DNA from 2 places in the Uliginosibacterium flavum genome. Region 2 is predicted to be linked to the other one. Evidence: predicted binding sites of a transcription regulator. Region 2 holds the regulator's gene; the other holds the start of a gene.
The links. The regulator FNR, encoded in region 2, switches genes on or off when oxygen is low (the NO sensors DNR and NnrR bind a similar motif). The targets are predictions, from matches to a motif close to TTGANCTAGNTCAA.
Positions count from the first base shown of each region.

Region 1: a site for FNR is predicted at 6,039-6,052, ahead of ccoN (cytochrome-c oxidase, cbb3-type subunit I). Genes of this name have one in related genera too.

Region 1 is NZ_JBEWZI010000010.1:117,888-126,032, reverse strand. It holds gene ABXR19_RS11045 (universal stress protein) at 1-217, shown strand, start outside; gene ABXR19_RS11040 (hypothetical protein) at 267-530, opposite strand; gene ABXR19_RS11035 (FixH family protein) at 554-1,060, opposite strand; gene ccoG (cytochrome c oxidase accessory protein CcoG) at 1,063-2,541, opposite strand; gene ccoP (cytochrome-c oxidase, cbb3-type subunit III) at 2,734-3,639, opposite strand; gene ABXR19_RS11020 (cbb3-type cytochrome oxidase subunit 3) at 3,645-3,827, opposite strand; gene ccoO (cytochrome-c oxidase, cbb3-type subunit II) at 3,843-4,454, opposite strand; gene ccoN (cytochrome-c oxidase, cbb3-type subunit I) at 4,466-5,887, opposite strand; gene ccoS (cbb3-type cytochrome oxidase assembly protein CcoS) at 6,290-6,490, opposite strand; gene ABXR19_RS11000 (heavy metal translocating P-type ATPase) at 6,496-8,145, opposite strand, start outside.
Region 2 is NZ_JBEWZI010000019.1:32,328-40,472, reverse strand. It holds gene ABXR19_RS15645 (tagaturonate reductase) at 1-1,311, shown strand, start outside; gene ABXR19_RS15640 (UxaA family hydrolase) at 1,314-2,828, shown strand; gene fur (ferric iron uptake transcriptional regulator) at 2,980-3,420, opposite strand; gene ABXR19_RS15630 (outer membrane protein assembly factor BamE) at 3,598-3,936, shown strand; gene dapB (4-hydroxy-tetrahydrodipicolinate reductase) at 3,987-4,790, shown strand; gene fnr (fumarate/nitrate reduction transcriptional regulator Fnr) at 4,862-5,599, opposite strand; gene hemN (oxygen-independent coproporphyrinogen III oxidase) at 5,692-7,068, shown strand; gene ABXR19_RS15610 (sulfite exporter TauE/SafE family protein) at 7,127-7,831, shown strand; gene ABXR19_RS15605 (universal stress protein) at 7,858-8,145, shown strand, end outside.

The DNA of each region.
Region 1 (8,145 bases), on a different contig from region 2:
TGCCGTTACAGCAAAAGCCGCCGGACTTGAAACCAGCACGACAACCGAAGTCAGCGACATCCCCTATCAAGTCATCATCAACACGGCCCAGAATCGGGGCTGTGATCTGGTCTTCATGGCTTCGCACGGACGCAAGGGTTTGGCAGGCCTGTTGCTTGGCTCGGAAACCCATAAAGTACTGACTCACTGCAAGGTGCCAGTACTCGTCTATCGATGAAAGACAGGGAATGAATGTAATAAAAAGGCCGCTTCATCAGCGGCCTTTTTCACAATCCCGAGTCTCCGGGAAGATTGATATTTTCGCTTGTCCGGGCAAAAAACAGCGTGGCTGCCGAAGTAGTGGCACACAAAGCCCAGAACATCAAAAAACCCACTGAATACGTTGTAGTACTTGAGTAATGCACGGGCTGACCAAGCAAATAGAGCTCCTGCGGATTAACCAGAGTGAAGAATATGATTTCTGCCACACCGGCAAGCAAAAAAGAAGGCCACAGAATCAGGATCAAACGGTTCGTCAGCGTTACCGCCATTACGCAGCTCCTTTGTCAGTTAATCAGGGCTTAAGGTGAACAGGCTCCGCCAAGGGAAGACTGGTTTCGGCAAACAACTGCCAGACACCCCCCTCGTCTTCCAGCTTAACATTCCATCGCCCCTCCCGAACAGACCCTAGCTCGCCAGTGTAGACGGCACCTTCACGCTGCAGCAACAACTCGCGATCAAGGTCTGCCCGCGCCGGATTAATCAGACTCAAACGAAGCTGTGCGGCAGGTTCAATCTCGCGACTCGACTCCAGTGTCAGGATCAGGTGGCCTCCTGACTGCCGCAAGCTCGCACCGAGCCCCAGCTGGGCTGCACGCTCCTGACGCGCGAGCACACGATTGATGGTCAACCCTTTTTTATAATAATCCTGCGCCACCAAACCATCATCAGTACGAGAGGCTAGCGCCCAGGTAGCCAGGCCTGCCACCACCGCCGTCATCGGCAGGCTCATCAACAACCACGGCCATGGCTCCCTGTACCAGGGGCGAAGGGGCAGGACGGCTTGTATCGGTCGGCTCATTTTTACTTTCCAGGGGCGATAAATACAGCTTTTTCATGCACGCGCAACTTCGCGTCATCTTCAGCCTGAAGATCGAAATAGACAGGATGGGCGCCCTTTTCCAGCGTATCCATCGGAACTCTGACACGCACCATCAAGGTCTTCTTCTGGGCAGGGGCTATCGTCAGGTCGGACTCTCCATCCAGCAATACGCCCTCAATCCCCGACACGCTCAAGTGCACGCGGCGTGACTGCTCGGCCATGTTCATCACATGCAGGATGTAAACGTTCTCGAGCAAGGATCCTTCCACTTCACGCACGAGAACCGTACGATCCTTGATCACATCCATCCGCAAGGGCTTGCGCGTCACGACGCCCCAGACCAAAGCAATACACAGCGCGCACAGCACGGTCACATAGATCAGGATGCGTGGCCGCAGTACATGCCGAATGATGTCGCTGCGCCCCCAGTGCTTCTTGAGCGCATTTTCAGTGGAGTAACGAATCAGACCGCGCGGCAATTCGATCTTGTCCATCACCTGATCGCACGCATCAATACACGCGGCACAACCGATGCATTCGTACTGCAAGCCCTTGCGGATATCGATACCCGTCGGGCAGACCTGCACGCAAATACCACAATCGACACAATCACCCTGCCCGGCAGCATCGGCGCCCTTGCGACGCGGACCGCGCGGCTCGCCTCGCTCCTGATCGTAGGTGATGACCAGGGTATCCGGGTCAAACATCACGCTCTGGAAACGCGCGTAGGGACACATGTATTTGCACACCTGCTCTCGCATCACCCCAGCCATCAAATAGGTGAAGCCGCCGTAAAACAGGACCCAGAATAATTCCCAGCCACCCAACGAGGCATTCACAAGCTTCGGCATCAATTCGGCGATGGGCGAGAAATAGCCTACGAACGTGATGCCCGTCCAGAATGAAATCAGGATCCACACCGCGTACTTTGCCGACTTGAGTAAAAACTTGCGGCCACTGGTCGCGCCGGCATCAAGCTTCATGCGCTTGGCGCGATCACCCTCGATGACTTTTTCAACCCAGAGAAAAATCTGCGTATAGACCGTCTGCGGACAGGCATAGCCACACCACAGGCGCCCTGCCACAGCGGTAAACAGAAACAGGGAGAGGGCCGAGATGATCAGGATAACCGCCAGATAAAACACATCCTGCGGCCAGAATACCCAGCCAAACACGTAAAACTTCCGCTCGGCCAGATTGAAGAGGACGGCTTGGCGTCCATTCCAGGGCAGCCAGGCCAAACCGTAAAATACAATCTGGGTGAACCACACCAGCGCCCAGCGCCACGCGGCAAAGAGCCCGGTCACTGCGCGCGGATAAACTTTTTGACGAACTTCGTAGAGCGAATCCAGATCTTCAGCGGCACGCGCGCGTGCATGCACCCTGACTACCTGCGCAGCAACATTCAGCCTGGCCTCAGAGTCGGCGTTGGCATCGGAATGACTGTTTTCGTGACTCATGCTGCGCTCTCCGCACGCAGCCATATCAGCTGCAAATGCTTGCCCCGAAAGGCAAAACCGGGGCGCCTTGCGCGCCCCGGCAAATCCTTATTCCAATTCAAGATAGAGACGAGACGCTAAGACGAACCGCAGACAGTGCTATGGCACGGCAAGGCGAAGTCAACAAAGTATCGTTTCTATCAGGAATTGGAATTACTTGTTTTGATTCTTCGACAGACTCAATACATACGCGGACAGTATATGGATCTTGTCTTCACCCAAGAACTCTTTGAATACAGGCATCTGATTCTGACGCCCCTTGCTGATAGTTTCGGTCAGCGCAGTCTCCGAGGAACCCCACAACCAGGTACGGTCGGTAAGATTTGGGGCACCAAGAGCAGGATTACCCTTGCCTTCTGCGCCATGACAAGCCACGCAATTCTGCATGTACGCAGCCTTGCCGCGCTGCGCGCGAATCGAATCACTGGCCAGAGCAGACAATGAACGAACGTAATGGACGACATCCCGGGTGCCATCAGCCCCCAACACAGCCCCCCACGCCGGCATCACGCCCTGGCGCCCGGCAGTGATCGTCGCCTTGATCGTTTCCGGCTCACCACCATACAACCAGTCATTGTCAGCCAGATTCGGAAAGCCTTTGGCACCACGCGCATCGGCACCATGGCATTGCGAGCAATAGGTCAGGAACAGGCGCTGTCCCATGGCCTGCGCCTCGGGATCTGCCGCCACCGCAATCAGATCCTGCTTGGCGTACTTGGCGTAAATCGGTTTGAACTTGGCCTCGGCAGCCTTCACCTCGGCTTCGTACTCCGCCTTCTCGCTCCAGCCCCAGTAACCCTTATATGCGCCAAGGCCGGGAAATAGCAGCAGATACGCGACGGCAAACACCAGCGTCATCCAGAACAGATACAGCCACCAGCGAGGCAGTGGGTGGTTATATTCCTGAAGATCCTCATCCCAGATGTGGTGATGCAGGGTGACAGGCCCTTTCTCACGCTTGGTCATGTTGGAAATGAGAATCCAGGCACAGAAAGCCAAGCTTAAACCTACCAGCACCACAATGTAGTAATGCCAGAAATCGCTGACGAAATCACTCATGATGCTTACCCCTGAGTATGCGAGCGAGAAGCAGGCTGGCTGCCCACTTCATCATCTTCTTGAAATGGCAACATGGCGGCCTCATCGAAACCCTTCTTGGCTGAGTGGCTGTATGCCCACAACGCAATGGCCACGAAACACCCGAAACCAAGAGCAGTCATCAATGAACGTACGCTATCGATATCCATGATCGCCTCCGGAGCTCAGTTGTTGTTCTTGATGGCCGTGCCCAAACCCTGAAGGTAGGCAATCAGCACATCAAGCTCGGTCTTGCCCTTGACCTGTTCGGGCGCAGCAGCAATTTCCGCATCGGTATAGGGCACACCGACCATGCGCAAGGCCTTCATGCGCGCCTGAACGTCGTCCACCTGCGCAGGACGATCCAGCCAGGCAAACGCTGGCATGTTCGATTCCGGCACCACATCACGCGGGTTGAGCATATGAGTGCGGTGCCAAACATCAGAATAACGTCCGCCAACACGCGCCAGATCCGGCCCTGTGCGTTTGGAACCCCACTGGAACGGATGGTCATACACAAACTCACCGGCCACAGAATAGTGACCGTAACGCTCGGTTTCAGCCCGGAAGGGGCGAATCATCTGCGAGTGACAGTTGTAACAACCCTCACGGATATAAATGTCGCGGCCCAGCAAGCGCGCCGGATCGTAGGGCATGACACCCTCCACGGCTACCGTTGTCGACTTCTGGAAGAACAGCGGGACAATTTCCACCAAACCACCCACGCTGATCACCAACAAGGTCAGCACGACCAAGAGGGGGACGCTCTTTTCGATCAATTCATTATTCAGTTTCATGTCGAATCCCCTCAGTGTGCCGCAGCCGGAGCCAGCACCGGTGCGTTCACAGCCTTCTGGCCGGCAATCGTGCGCACCATGTTATAGAACATGATGAACATGCCACCCAAATAGAGCAGACCTCCCAGGAAGCGGACAATCCAGTACGGATAAGTTTCCTTGACCACTTCGATGAAAGCCCACTTGAGCGTGCCATCGACGTTCATGTCACGCCACATCATCCCTTGCATCACCCCGGCGATCCACATTGACGATATGTAGAGAACGATGCCGATAGTCGCAATCCAGAAATGCAGGGTAATCAAGCGCGTCGAATACATCTCGGTCTTGCCATACAGGCGCGGCAGCAGATAGTAGATCGCACCGATGGACACCATCCCGACCCAGCCCAAAGCGCCCGAGTGCACATGACCAATCGTCCAGTCGGTGTAGTGAGACAAGGCATTCACCGTCTTGATCGACATCATCGGGCCTTCAAAGGTCGACATGCCATAAAAAGACAGCGAGGTGACGAGGAATTTCAGGATCGGATCGGTGCGCAATTTGTCCCAGGCACCCGACATTGTCATGATCCCGTTGATCATGCCGCCCCAGCTTGGCGCAAGCAGAACCAGAGAAAACACCATACCTACCGACTGAGCCCAGTCAGGCAGGGCGGTGTAGTGCAGATGGTGCGGACCGGCCCACATGTAAGTGAAGATCAGTGCCCAGAAGTGCACCACCGACAGTCGGTACGAGTACACCGGCCGGCCGGCCTGCTTGGGCACGAAGTAATACATCATCCCGAGGAAGCCTGCGGTCAGGAAGAAGCCCACCGCATTGTGACCATACCACCACTGGATCATCGCATCCTGCACCCCCGCGTAAGCGGAGTAGGACTTCATCATCGAGAATGGCACTTCAGCTGAATTAACGATGTGCAACACTGCCACGGTCAGGATGAAGGCACCGTAAAACCAATTGGCAACGTAAATATGCGGCGTTTTGCGCTTGACCAGCGTACCGAAGAACACCACCGCATAGGAGACCCAGACAACCGCAATCAGGATGTCGATAGGCCATTCCAGTTCGGCGTACTCCTTGCCGGAGGTATAGCCCAGCGGCAGGGTAATGGCTGCCAGCACAATGACCAACTGCCAGCCCCAGAACACAAAGGAAGCCAACCTGGGCAAAAAGAGACTGGTGTGGCAGGTTCGCTGCACGACATAAAACGATGTCGCCATCAGCGCACAGCCCCCGAACGCAAAAATGACCGCGTTGGTGTGCAGCGGGCGCAAACGCCCGAAGTGCAGATACTCGTGAATATTCAGATCGGGCCAGACAAGCTGTGCGGCGATAATCACGCCCACCAGCATGCCAACGATGCCCCAAACAACCGTCATGATCGCGAACTGTCGCACGACCTGATAGTCGTAAGTCGCCTGGGTTTGCATAAGACCACCTCGCATTAGAGAAGGAACCCAGCGCCTGCCACCCCGAAACCGAACGGAGCATCGATCCGGTGACGCAGCCGTGAAGCCAGACAGCTACAGCGGCACCACCGAGATCAACAGGAGGGTTTATCCTTGCCCTCTTGGCCCACTTTTGATCAACATCAAGTGAGTTTTTGCGCTGGCGCAAATTCTAGCACGATGAGAAGGGTTTCTAGCTCGCGGCTCCCGATTTCAGGGCGAAAAAAAGGGTGCGACAAGCGCACCCCCAACCCCAACAGAGAGACTTCACGAGCCGAAAACCTGACCATTGCGGCTGATTTTCTTCTCGCCGCCGACGCCCCCGTCGGCTTGAACGAAGTATGCCTTGGCGCCTGCTACGAGGCTTGACCAGGATCAAGCGCACTACACCAAAGTCTTATTTTCTTGCTCGGGCACGATTTTGTCTGGCTGCGCAGGCGGCGCATCTTCATCCATCAGAACACGAAAACCGGGCCCCTCCAGGTCATCAAACTGACCGCTGCGCACCGACCACCAGAAAATCAGGCCGATCACGAAGACCAGCAAAACCGAAAGCGGGATCAGAATGTAGAGGCTATTTTCCATGCACGTTATTTTACGCGCGCAATTCGCAGTGCATTCAACACCACCAGCAAGGAGCTTGCACCCATGCCAAGCCCCGCAATCCACGGCGTCACCCAGCCCGCCATCGCCGCCGGGATTGCCAGCAGGTTATAAGCCAGAGCCCAAGCCAGATTCTCGCGAATCACCGCCAAAGTCTTGCGTGCCAGACGGCGGCCGAGCAGCAAGCGATCCAGCGCATCATTCAGCAACACAATATCCGCCTGGTTGCGCGCCAGATCCGTGCCGCCCGCCATTGCAATCGACACATGCGCCTGCGCCAGTACCGGCGCATCATTGATCCCGTCGCCGACCATCGCCACGATCGCGCTGCTGGCCTGCAATTCGCGTAGAGCCGCGTGCTTGCCCTCGGGCGTCAGTCCGGCCCGGGCATCCGCAACCCCAAGCACACTCGCCACCGCAGCCACGACCGGCGCCGCGTCACCACTTAAGATACTGACTCCACAGCCAGCATCCCGCAACCCGGCCACCAGACCAGCGGCCTCAGGACGCAAGCTGTCGCCCAGCACCAGCGCCGCCAGCCATTGCCCCCGCCGCGCCAGATACACCACCGTCCGATCACCAGCAAACACCAGCTGAAGAGGCAATGCAGACGCGGCACACGGAGCAACATGCTCGTAGCGGCCCAGCACATGCGGCTCTCCAGCCACCTTGCCCGCAACGCCTTGCCCGATGCGGATCTCCACATCACTCGCGGCGTGAATACTACTACCGGCAGCCACCACGATGGCGCGCGCGATCGCGTGTTCGGAATGCGTCTCCAACGCCGCCGCCAGGGCCAAGGCCTGTGCCGGCTCCACGCCCTCCGCACAAACCACCTCTTCCACACGCAGTACGCCTGTCGTCAAGGTACCTGTCTTGTCAAACACAAAGTGGCTGGCATGCGCCAGCGTTTCGATGGCATGCCCGCGCGTCACCAATAAACCGGCTTGAGCAAACGCGTCCGTCGCCACGGTTAGCGCCACCGGCGTTGCCAGCGACAAAGCGCACGGACAACTCACCACCAGCACCGCCACAAATATCGGCATGGCCCGCACCGCATCGACCTGCCACCAATACACCCCGGCTAGCACAGCCAGCCCGAGCAAGACCAGCGTAAACACGCCCGCCACCCGATCCGCCTGCTCCACGATTCTCGGTCGTTCAGCCGCCGCACGCTCCATCAAACGTCGAATCGTCGCCAGCCGGGTCGCCTCGCCCACCTGGCACGCCTCCACCTCCAGCGCACCAGCACCATTCAGACTGCCACCCAGCACCGCATCGCCAACCACTTTGGCCACCAGCGCGCTCTCACCCGTCAGCCAGGCCTCATTCACCTCACTGCGCCCAGCCAGCACCAGGCCATCCACCACAATCGTCTCGCCCGGCCGGATCAGCACACGATCTCCCGCCACCAGCTGGCTAGCGGGCACTCGCTCCTCAACCAGACCATCCGCACTCAGGCGCCGCGCAAAACTCGGCAGCAGGCGTCCCAGCGTCTCGGCCCCGCGCGTGGCACGCTGGCGCGCCAGCAGCTCCAGATAACGGCCTCCGAGCAGAAAAAACACGAACATCGACACAGAATCAAAATACACCTCGCCCGAGGCCATCAGCGTCGCCCACACACTCGCCGCAAACGC
Region 2 (8,145 bases):
GCCGACATGCTCAATGCTCAGGATGGTTTGTATACGGTGCTGTTGCGCGGTGTGCAGGGCGGCCAGACGGTCGATTCACGCCGCATCATCAGCTGTGTCGATACGGCGCTGAACCCCTATTCACAATGGAGCGAGATGCTCGCCTGTGTGCAGGATCCGACCCTGCGCTTCGTGATCTCGAATACCACCGAAGCGGGCATCGCGCATGTTGATGAAGCGTTTGCGCCTGACGTGTGCCCGAACAGTTTTCCGGCCAAGGTCGCATCCTTGCTGTGGTCGCGCTTTCAGAAACTGGGCGGCACGGCTGCGAGTGGTCTGGTCTTCCTGCCCTGCGAACTGATTGAGGCGAATGGCACGAAGCTGCGCAGCATTGTGCTGCAGCACGCTGAAGCTTGGAAATTGCCGGCTGACTTCGTGGTCTGGGTCAAGGATCACAACTATTTCTGCAACACTCTGGTGGATCGCATCGTGCCGGGCTTCCCGGCGGCGGAAGCCGAAGGCCTCTACGTCGATCTGGGCTATACAGATCCGCTGATGGTGGCGGCAGAGCCGTTCTTGCTGTGGGTGATTGAAGGTCCGGCCCACTTGGCTGACGAGTTGCCCTTGCATAAAGCCGGCTTGGATGTTGTGTGGACCGACGATCTGCAGCCCTACCGTACACGCAAGGTGCGCATCCTGAATGGCGCGCATACAGCCTCATCGTTGGCCGCATTCTGCGCCGGCCTGGATACGGTGCAGGCCATGACCGAAGATCCGGTGGTGTCGAAATTCCTCAATCGCGTGATGTTCAAGGAAATCGTGCCTTTCGTTCCGCTTCCCGATGCCGAGCGTCGCAGCTATGCCGACACCATCATGGAGCGCTTTGCCAATCCGCACATTCGCCATGAGCTGATTTCCATTGCGCTGAACTCTGTCTCCAAGTGGCAGGTGCGCGTGCTGCCGACGGTGAAGGATTACGCACGGGAATACGGCAAGGCGCCGGCCGGCTTGTCGTTTTCTTTGGCCGCACTGCTCAATTTCTATCATGGCAAGTTTGATGCGGCGGGTGAGTTTGTCGGTGATCGCGCCGGTCAGAGCTATCCGATTCGCGATAATCCTGATGTGCTATCGGTGATTGGGGATGCGTGGCGTGCCGCTCAAGGCGGTTCTGATCTGACTGCGCTGGTTCGTGGCCTGCTCGGCGATGTGCGCTTGTGGGGTGAGGACCTGAATCAAGTGCCGGGGCTGAACGAGCAGGTTGTTCGCTCGCTGGCCAGCATCAAGGCACTGGGCGTCAAGGCCGCGATGACAGCCATGGCTGAGGAGGCTTGATTATGGATGCATCCATTGCCGTTCGCTTGCATGCCAATGATGACGTGGTGATCGCCACGCGTCAGTTGATGCCGGGTAACCGTGTTCCGGGCGAAGATTTTGAAGTGCGCAATCTGATCCCACCTGGCCACAAGGTCGCAACCCGCGACATCAAGGCTGGTGAGGCTGTGCATCGCTATAACCAGATTATTGGTTTTGCCAAGACGGACATCGTCGCTGGCCAGCACGTGCATGTGCATAATCTGGGGGTTGCGGATTTTGAACGCGATTACGCCATCGGTCAGGGCGTACATGACACCGCCAAAGTTGCTCAGCCGGCGACCTTCATGGGCTTCAAGCGCCATAACGGCAAGGTTGGCACGCGCAACTATATCGGCGTGATTGCTTCCGTGAATTGTTCGGCGACCGTCGTGCGCGCCATCGCCAATCATTTCAACAAGGAGCGTCTGGCTGCGTTTCCGCATATTGATGGCATTGTGCCGATGCCGCACCCACTGGGTTGTGGCATGAACAGCGCAGGCGAGGGCATGCTGGCCCTGAAGCGCACCATGCTCGGCTATGCGCAGCACCCGAACTTTGCTGGCGTGCTCTTCGTCGGTCTGGGCTGCGAAATGAATCAGGTAGCGCCGCTGATCGAAGAGCTGGGTACTTATCCGGCCGGGATGATGCAGAGCGTGAATATCCAGGATCTGGGCGGCACCTCCAAGGCGATTGCGCGCGGTATTGAGATGGTCGAGGCGATGTTGCCGGCGGCCAATGCCGTGCAGCGCGAACCTGCGCCGATCAGCCATTTGATCATCGGCCTGAACTGTGGTGGCTCGGACGGTTATTCCGGCATTACCGCCAACCCGGCGCTGGGCGGCGCGGTGGATATGCTGGTAGCGCATGGCGCGACGGCGATTCTTTCGGAAACACCGGAAATTTACGGAGCTGAACATCTGCTGACGCGTCGTGCCGCAACCCCGGCGATTGCTGAGAAGCTGATCGGCCGCATCAGCTGGTGGAAGGATTACACCAGTCGCAACGGTGGCGAGATGGATAACAATCCCTCTGTCGGCAACAAGGCGGGTGGTCTGACCACGATCCTGGAGAAATCTCTTGGCGCCGTAGCCAAGGGTGGCACCACGACGCTCAACGGTGTATTCGAGTACGCCGAGCAAATTGATGCCAAGGGTTTCGTCTATATGGACACGCCCGGCTACGATCCGGTTTCTGCAACGGGGCAGGCCGCTGGCGGCGCGCAGCTGATCTGTTTCACCACCGGGCGTGGTTCAGCCTTTGGCTGTGCCGGCGTGCCGACCATCAAGCTGGCAACCAATAACGCGCTGTGGAATCGTCAGCGCGATGACATGGATGTGAATTGCGGCGATTTGCTGGATGGCGTGCCGATGCAGGACATCAGTCAGCGAATTTTCGATGCGATCATCCGCTACGCGTCGGGCGAGAAAGCTCGCAGTGAAGTGCTGGGTTACGGCAATGATGAGTTCCTGCCTTGGCAGATCGGCGCGGTGATGTGATCTGCAGTGTGCCTGTCTGCAGAGCGGCTACTGGAGCCGGTTTGCGGCATGCCTGCCTGAAGAAGTCCGTCAATGGGGGCTCTGCAGGCAGGTGCTGGTGAAACGACAAAGCCGCCTCGTGGGCGGCTTTGTCGTTTTCGGGGCCTGCAGTTCAGTCCGGTTTCTTGCTGCCTTTGTTGGGGCAGTTCGGCTTGATGCACTCGGCGTACAGATACATGGCGTGTTCGCGCACCCTGAATCCTTGTGCTGCAGCCACGGCATTCTGGCGAGCCTCGATTTCCGGGTCGAAGAATTCTTCAACGCGACCACAGTCGACGCACATGATGTGATCGTGGTGATCACCTTTGTCGAGTTCGAATACGGCTTTGCCTGATTCGAAGTGGTGACGCTTGAGCAGGCCGGCTTGTTCGAACTGGGTGAGTACCCGGTAGATGGTTGCCAGACCGACATCCAGCTCTTCTGCGAGGAGCAGACGGTACACGTCTTCAGCAGAGAGGTGGCGCTCGGCGGTGCGTTGAAACAGGTCGAGAATCTTCAGGCGCGGTAATGTCGCTTTCAGACCTGTTTCCTTGAGGCTTTGCGGTGGGGGCATCACTGTCTCCGGGTGAGTGGGGTGTGGGGCCGTATGATATAGTCCAAGCGTTCGTCTTGGAATGTTTCCGGGTGCGCGCACCCCCGATTATCGATGTCACGAGAGTCCGTCCGTATGGTTTTGCGACCCGTTTTTCTGTCAGCCGTTGTTTGTCTGCTGACAGCCTGCTCGTCCAGCATGCTCAGCAATGTCATCAAGCCTTTTCGTATCGATGTGCGCCAAGGTAATGCCGTAACGCAGGAAATGCTGTCACAACTCTCCCCAGGCATGAGCCGGGAGCAGGTGCGCTTCGTGATGGGTTCGCCCCTGCTGGTGGATGTGTTTCATGCAGATCGCTGGGATTACGTTTATCAGTTTTCGACTGGCTATGCCGAGCCGGAGCGTCGCAGCGTCGCAATTTTCTTTATTGCAGACAAGCTTGATCGTATCGAGGGTGATGTAGCCGCGGGGCGCGCTGAAGTTCCGATTGCGCCACGTGTGATCGACATCACTGGTCCGGCCGCCGCCAAGCCCTGATTACCCGGAGCGGCCTCGCGTCGCTCCGCTTCATTCCCAGAGGATTTTCGATGACCGTCAAAGTCGCTATTGCCGGAGCTTCCGGACGTATGGGGCGCATGCTGATTGAAGCCGCCCTGCAAATGCCTGATGTTGTTTTTTCTGCCGCCCTGGATCGTGCCGACAGCCCGTTTATTGGACGCGATGCGGGCGAGTTGATGGGTAATGCATGTGGTGTGATGATTGGCAGTGACGTGGAGGCCGCATTGGTTGTGTCTGACTGTCTGATTGATTTCACGCGCCCCGAAGGGACGCTGGAGCATCTGAGCGTGGCGCGGCGTCTCAAGCGTTCCCTGGTTATCGGTACGACAGGTTTTACGGCGGAGCAGAAGGCTTTGATCGGCGAGGCTGCGCGTGAGATTCCCGTGATGTTTGCGTCGAACATGTCGGTCGGCGTGAATGCGGTGTTCAAGGTTCTGGATCTGGCCGCGAAAATTCTGGCGTCGGGTTACGACGTGGAAATTTTCGAAGCGCACCATCGTTTCAAGGTGGATGCGCCCTCGGGTACGGCTCTGAGCATGGGTGAAGTCGTTGCCAAGGCGCTGGATCGCGATCTCAGGGATTGCGCTGTTTATGGCCGTGAAGGCGTAACAGGAGAGCGCAAGCCGGAAACCATCGGATTTGCGACAGTACGTGGCGGCGACGTGATTGGTGATCACACGGTGATGTTCTGTGGCTTGGGCGAGCGCGTCGAAATCTCGCACAAAGCCAGCAGCCGCATGCCCTACGCGACGGGCGCCTTGCGCGCGGCAGCCTTTCTGCAGGGTAAGGCCAGCGGGCTTTACGACATGCAGGATGTGCTGGGTTTGCGGTAAGCGGGTCTGTTATCGCCAAAACAAAAGAGACGCCGTGGCGTCTCTTTTGTTTTGGGACGCGGTAGTTCCGATCAGGAGGGGGTGTGGTTGAGCAAGGCCTTGAGGCCATCCGCATTCAGAATGCGGATGTATTTCTGCTGAACGCCGATCAGGCCTTCGTCGTGGAATTTCGAGAAAGCGCGGCTGACCGTTTCCAGCTTCAGACCGAGGTAGGAGCCGATTTCTTCACGGGTCATGCGCAAGTGGAATTCGGAGGCGGAATAGCCACGCACCCGCATGCGCTGCGATAAGTTGAGCAGGAAGGCGGCGATCCGCTCTTCTGCACGCATCGAACCGAGCAAGATCATCAGGCTCTGGTCACGCACGATTTCGCGGCTCATGAACTTGTGGAATTGCTGCTGCAGGGATTTGATGTGGCGCGACAGCTCTTCGAGTTGATCGTAAGGCATCAGGCAGACCTCGCTGTCTTCCAGCGCGGTTGCGTTGCAGACGTGACGATCCGTGCTGATGCCATCCATGCCAAGGATTTCACCTGCCATCTGAAATCCGGTTACTTGTTCAAGGCCTTCCTCGGTGAGGATATCGGTCTTGAAAAAGCCGGTTCGAATGGCGTAAATGGCATCAAACGAATCGCCAGCACGGTAAAGTTGTTGGCCGCGCTTGAGCTTGCGCTTGGTGACCATGTCATCGAGTTTGTACAGATCTTCATCATCAAGACCGACGGCGAGACACAGCTCGCGAAGATTGCACTCAGAACAGGCAACGCGCATATTGTTTGAAGTCAGGGGAATGGTAACTTTTTGGTCCACGGATTAGAGTTTACCTTGCGAATTGATCAACATCAACGTATTTGCTTACTATCTCTGCGATTGTCTTCAACCACTTGAAAAGAACATGAATCGTGAAACAAACGATCAGCTTTGACCCCGACCTGATTCGGCGTTTTGATGTGCCAGGCCCGCGCTACACGTCCTATCCGACAGCTGATCGGTTTTCCGACAATTTTGATGCGGCAAGCTTGCAGCAACACCTGCAGCGAATTGATCCTGCCAGCGGGCTGTCACTGTATTTTCACATCCCCTTCTGCAACACGATCTGCTACTACTGCGCTTGCAACAAGGTGATAAGCAAGGATCGCTCCTTGTCGGCGAAGTACGTCGACTATCTGGCGCGTGAGATGGCGATGCAAGCCGCATTGTTGCCGGAGCCGCGCAATGTGCAGCAGATACACTGGGGCGGCGGCACCCCCACTTTCCTGCAGCCCGATGAAATCCGGCGCCTGATGGCAAGTATTCGTGAGCACTTCATCTTGCAGGCGGATGGCGAGTATTCAATCGAGGTCGATCCGCGCAAGGTCACGCCGGAAATTGTGGCATTGCTCGCAAGCGAGGGCTTTAACCGCATGAGCCTCGGGGTGCAGGATTTTGATCCCAATGTGCAACAGGCGGTCAATCGCATCCAGTCGGTCGAGGAAACGCGCGTGGTGCTGGATGCTGCGCGTCAATACGGCTTCAAATCGATCAGTGTTGACCTGATTTATGGTCTGCCGCACCAGAGCGTCGAGAGCTTCGGTAAGACGCTGGACACGGTGCTGGCCATGCAGCCGGATCGCCTGGCTCTGTATAACTACGCCCATTTGCCGACTCGTTTCATGCCGCAGCGACGCATCGAGGCGGCTGATCTGCCTTCGCCGGATGCAAAGTTGCAGATTCTGTCTCTGGCCATCGCCAAGCTGGCCGATGCGGGCTATGTATTCATCGGCATGGATCACTTTGCACGGCCGGATGACGAGTTGGCTGTCGCCCAGCGCCAAGGCCGCTTGCAGCGCAATTTTCAGGGTTATTCCACCCACGCCGAATGTGATCTGCTGGCCTTTGGCGTATCTTCAATCGGCAAGGCGGGTGGCGCTTTCAGTCAGAATCAGCGTGATCTGGAGGCGTATTACGCGGCCATCGATCAGGGCGCTTTTCCGCTCATGCGTGGCTGGACCTTGAGCGAAGACGATATCCTGCGAAACGCCATCATTCAGGCCTTGATGTGTGATTTTGCGCTGGATTTTACGGCTGTCGAGGCGAGGTTCCCTATTCGTTTTTCCGAGTATTTCGCCTCTGAACTGGATGCACTGCAGGGTTTGGAAGCGGCTGGCTTGCTTGAGTTGAGCGAGCAGGGACTGAGCGTTACCGAGGCGGGGCGCATGCTTGTGCGCATCATTGCGATGGTCTTTGATGCCTATTTGCACACGGATCAGCAGCAGCGTCGATACTCGCGGGTGATCTGAGTCTGTGAGCTGCTGATCCCGGCTTAGAATGCGGCTCCTCGTCTTGTGAAAGCTTCTCGTGCCTGAAACCGGATACTGGGCTGTTTTTCTGATTGGTCTGCTGGGCGGCGCCCACTGCATTGGCATGTGTGGCGGGATCGTTAGCGCCTTGTCGGGGCCGCAGCCTGGCACAGCTTCAGTCTGGTCACGACAGCTGGCCTACAACCTGGGCCGGATCAGCAGCTATACCTGCATTGGCGCGGCGGTGGGTGCATTGGGATCCGCCAGCTTGTTGTTCAACCGCTTCCTGCCGATACAACTAGCGTTGTATGTGCTGGCCAACCTGATGCTGATAGGCATGGGTTTTTATCTGATGGGTTTCACTCGTGTATTGGTGGGCGTCGAGCGCCTTGGGCAGGGCTTGTGGCGGCGTATCCAGCCACTGAGTCGTCATTTGTTGCCGGTGCGGGACTGGCGCGGGGCTCTACCGGTCGGGTTTTTGTGGGGCTTCTTGCCCTGCGGCCTGACTTACAGCGTTTTATCGCTTGCGCTGGTCAGCGGCTCTGCTTTGCGCGGCGGCGGGCTGATGCTGGCTTTCGGGGCGGGAACTTTACCGAATCTGCTGCTGGCGGGCATGCTGGCGATGCGCTACAGAAATGTCGTGCGCAGCCGTTCTTTCAGGCTTGTAGCGGGTTTGATCGTGTTGGCTTTTGGTGTTTATGGTCTGATTCGTGCGCCTGAGCTGGGTGGCCGCTTGTGGGCAGGCGTGGTGTGTGCGGTTTAGCAATTCAATCATGACGAAAGAACAAAATGAACATTTTGCTGGCCGTTGATGGTTCCGAATTTTCCACCCGGGCGGTGGATGCCTTGCTGGTTTTTGCGGCACGTTTGCGCGAGATGCCGCAGATCCATGTGCTCTATGTTCATTTGCCCATTCCAATAGGGTTTGCGACCAAGCATGTGGCGCGTGAGATTGTTGATGCCTATTACCATGAGGAAGGGCAGGCCGTGGTGCTGCCGGTCGCAGAACGCCTCAAGCAGGCCGGACTGGGTGTGCAGACGCATGTGCGCGTAGGTTCGCCAGGTGAGACGATTGCT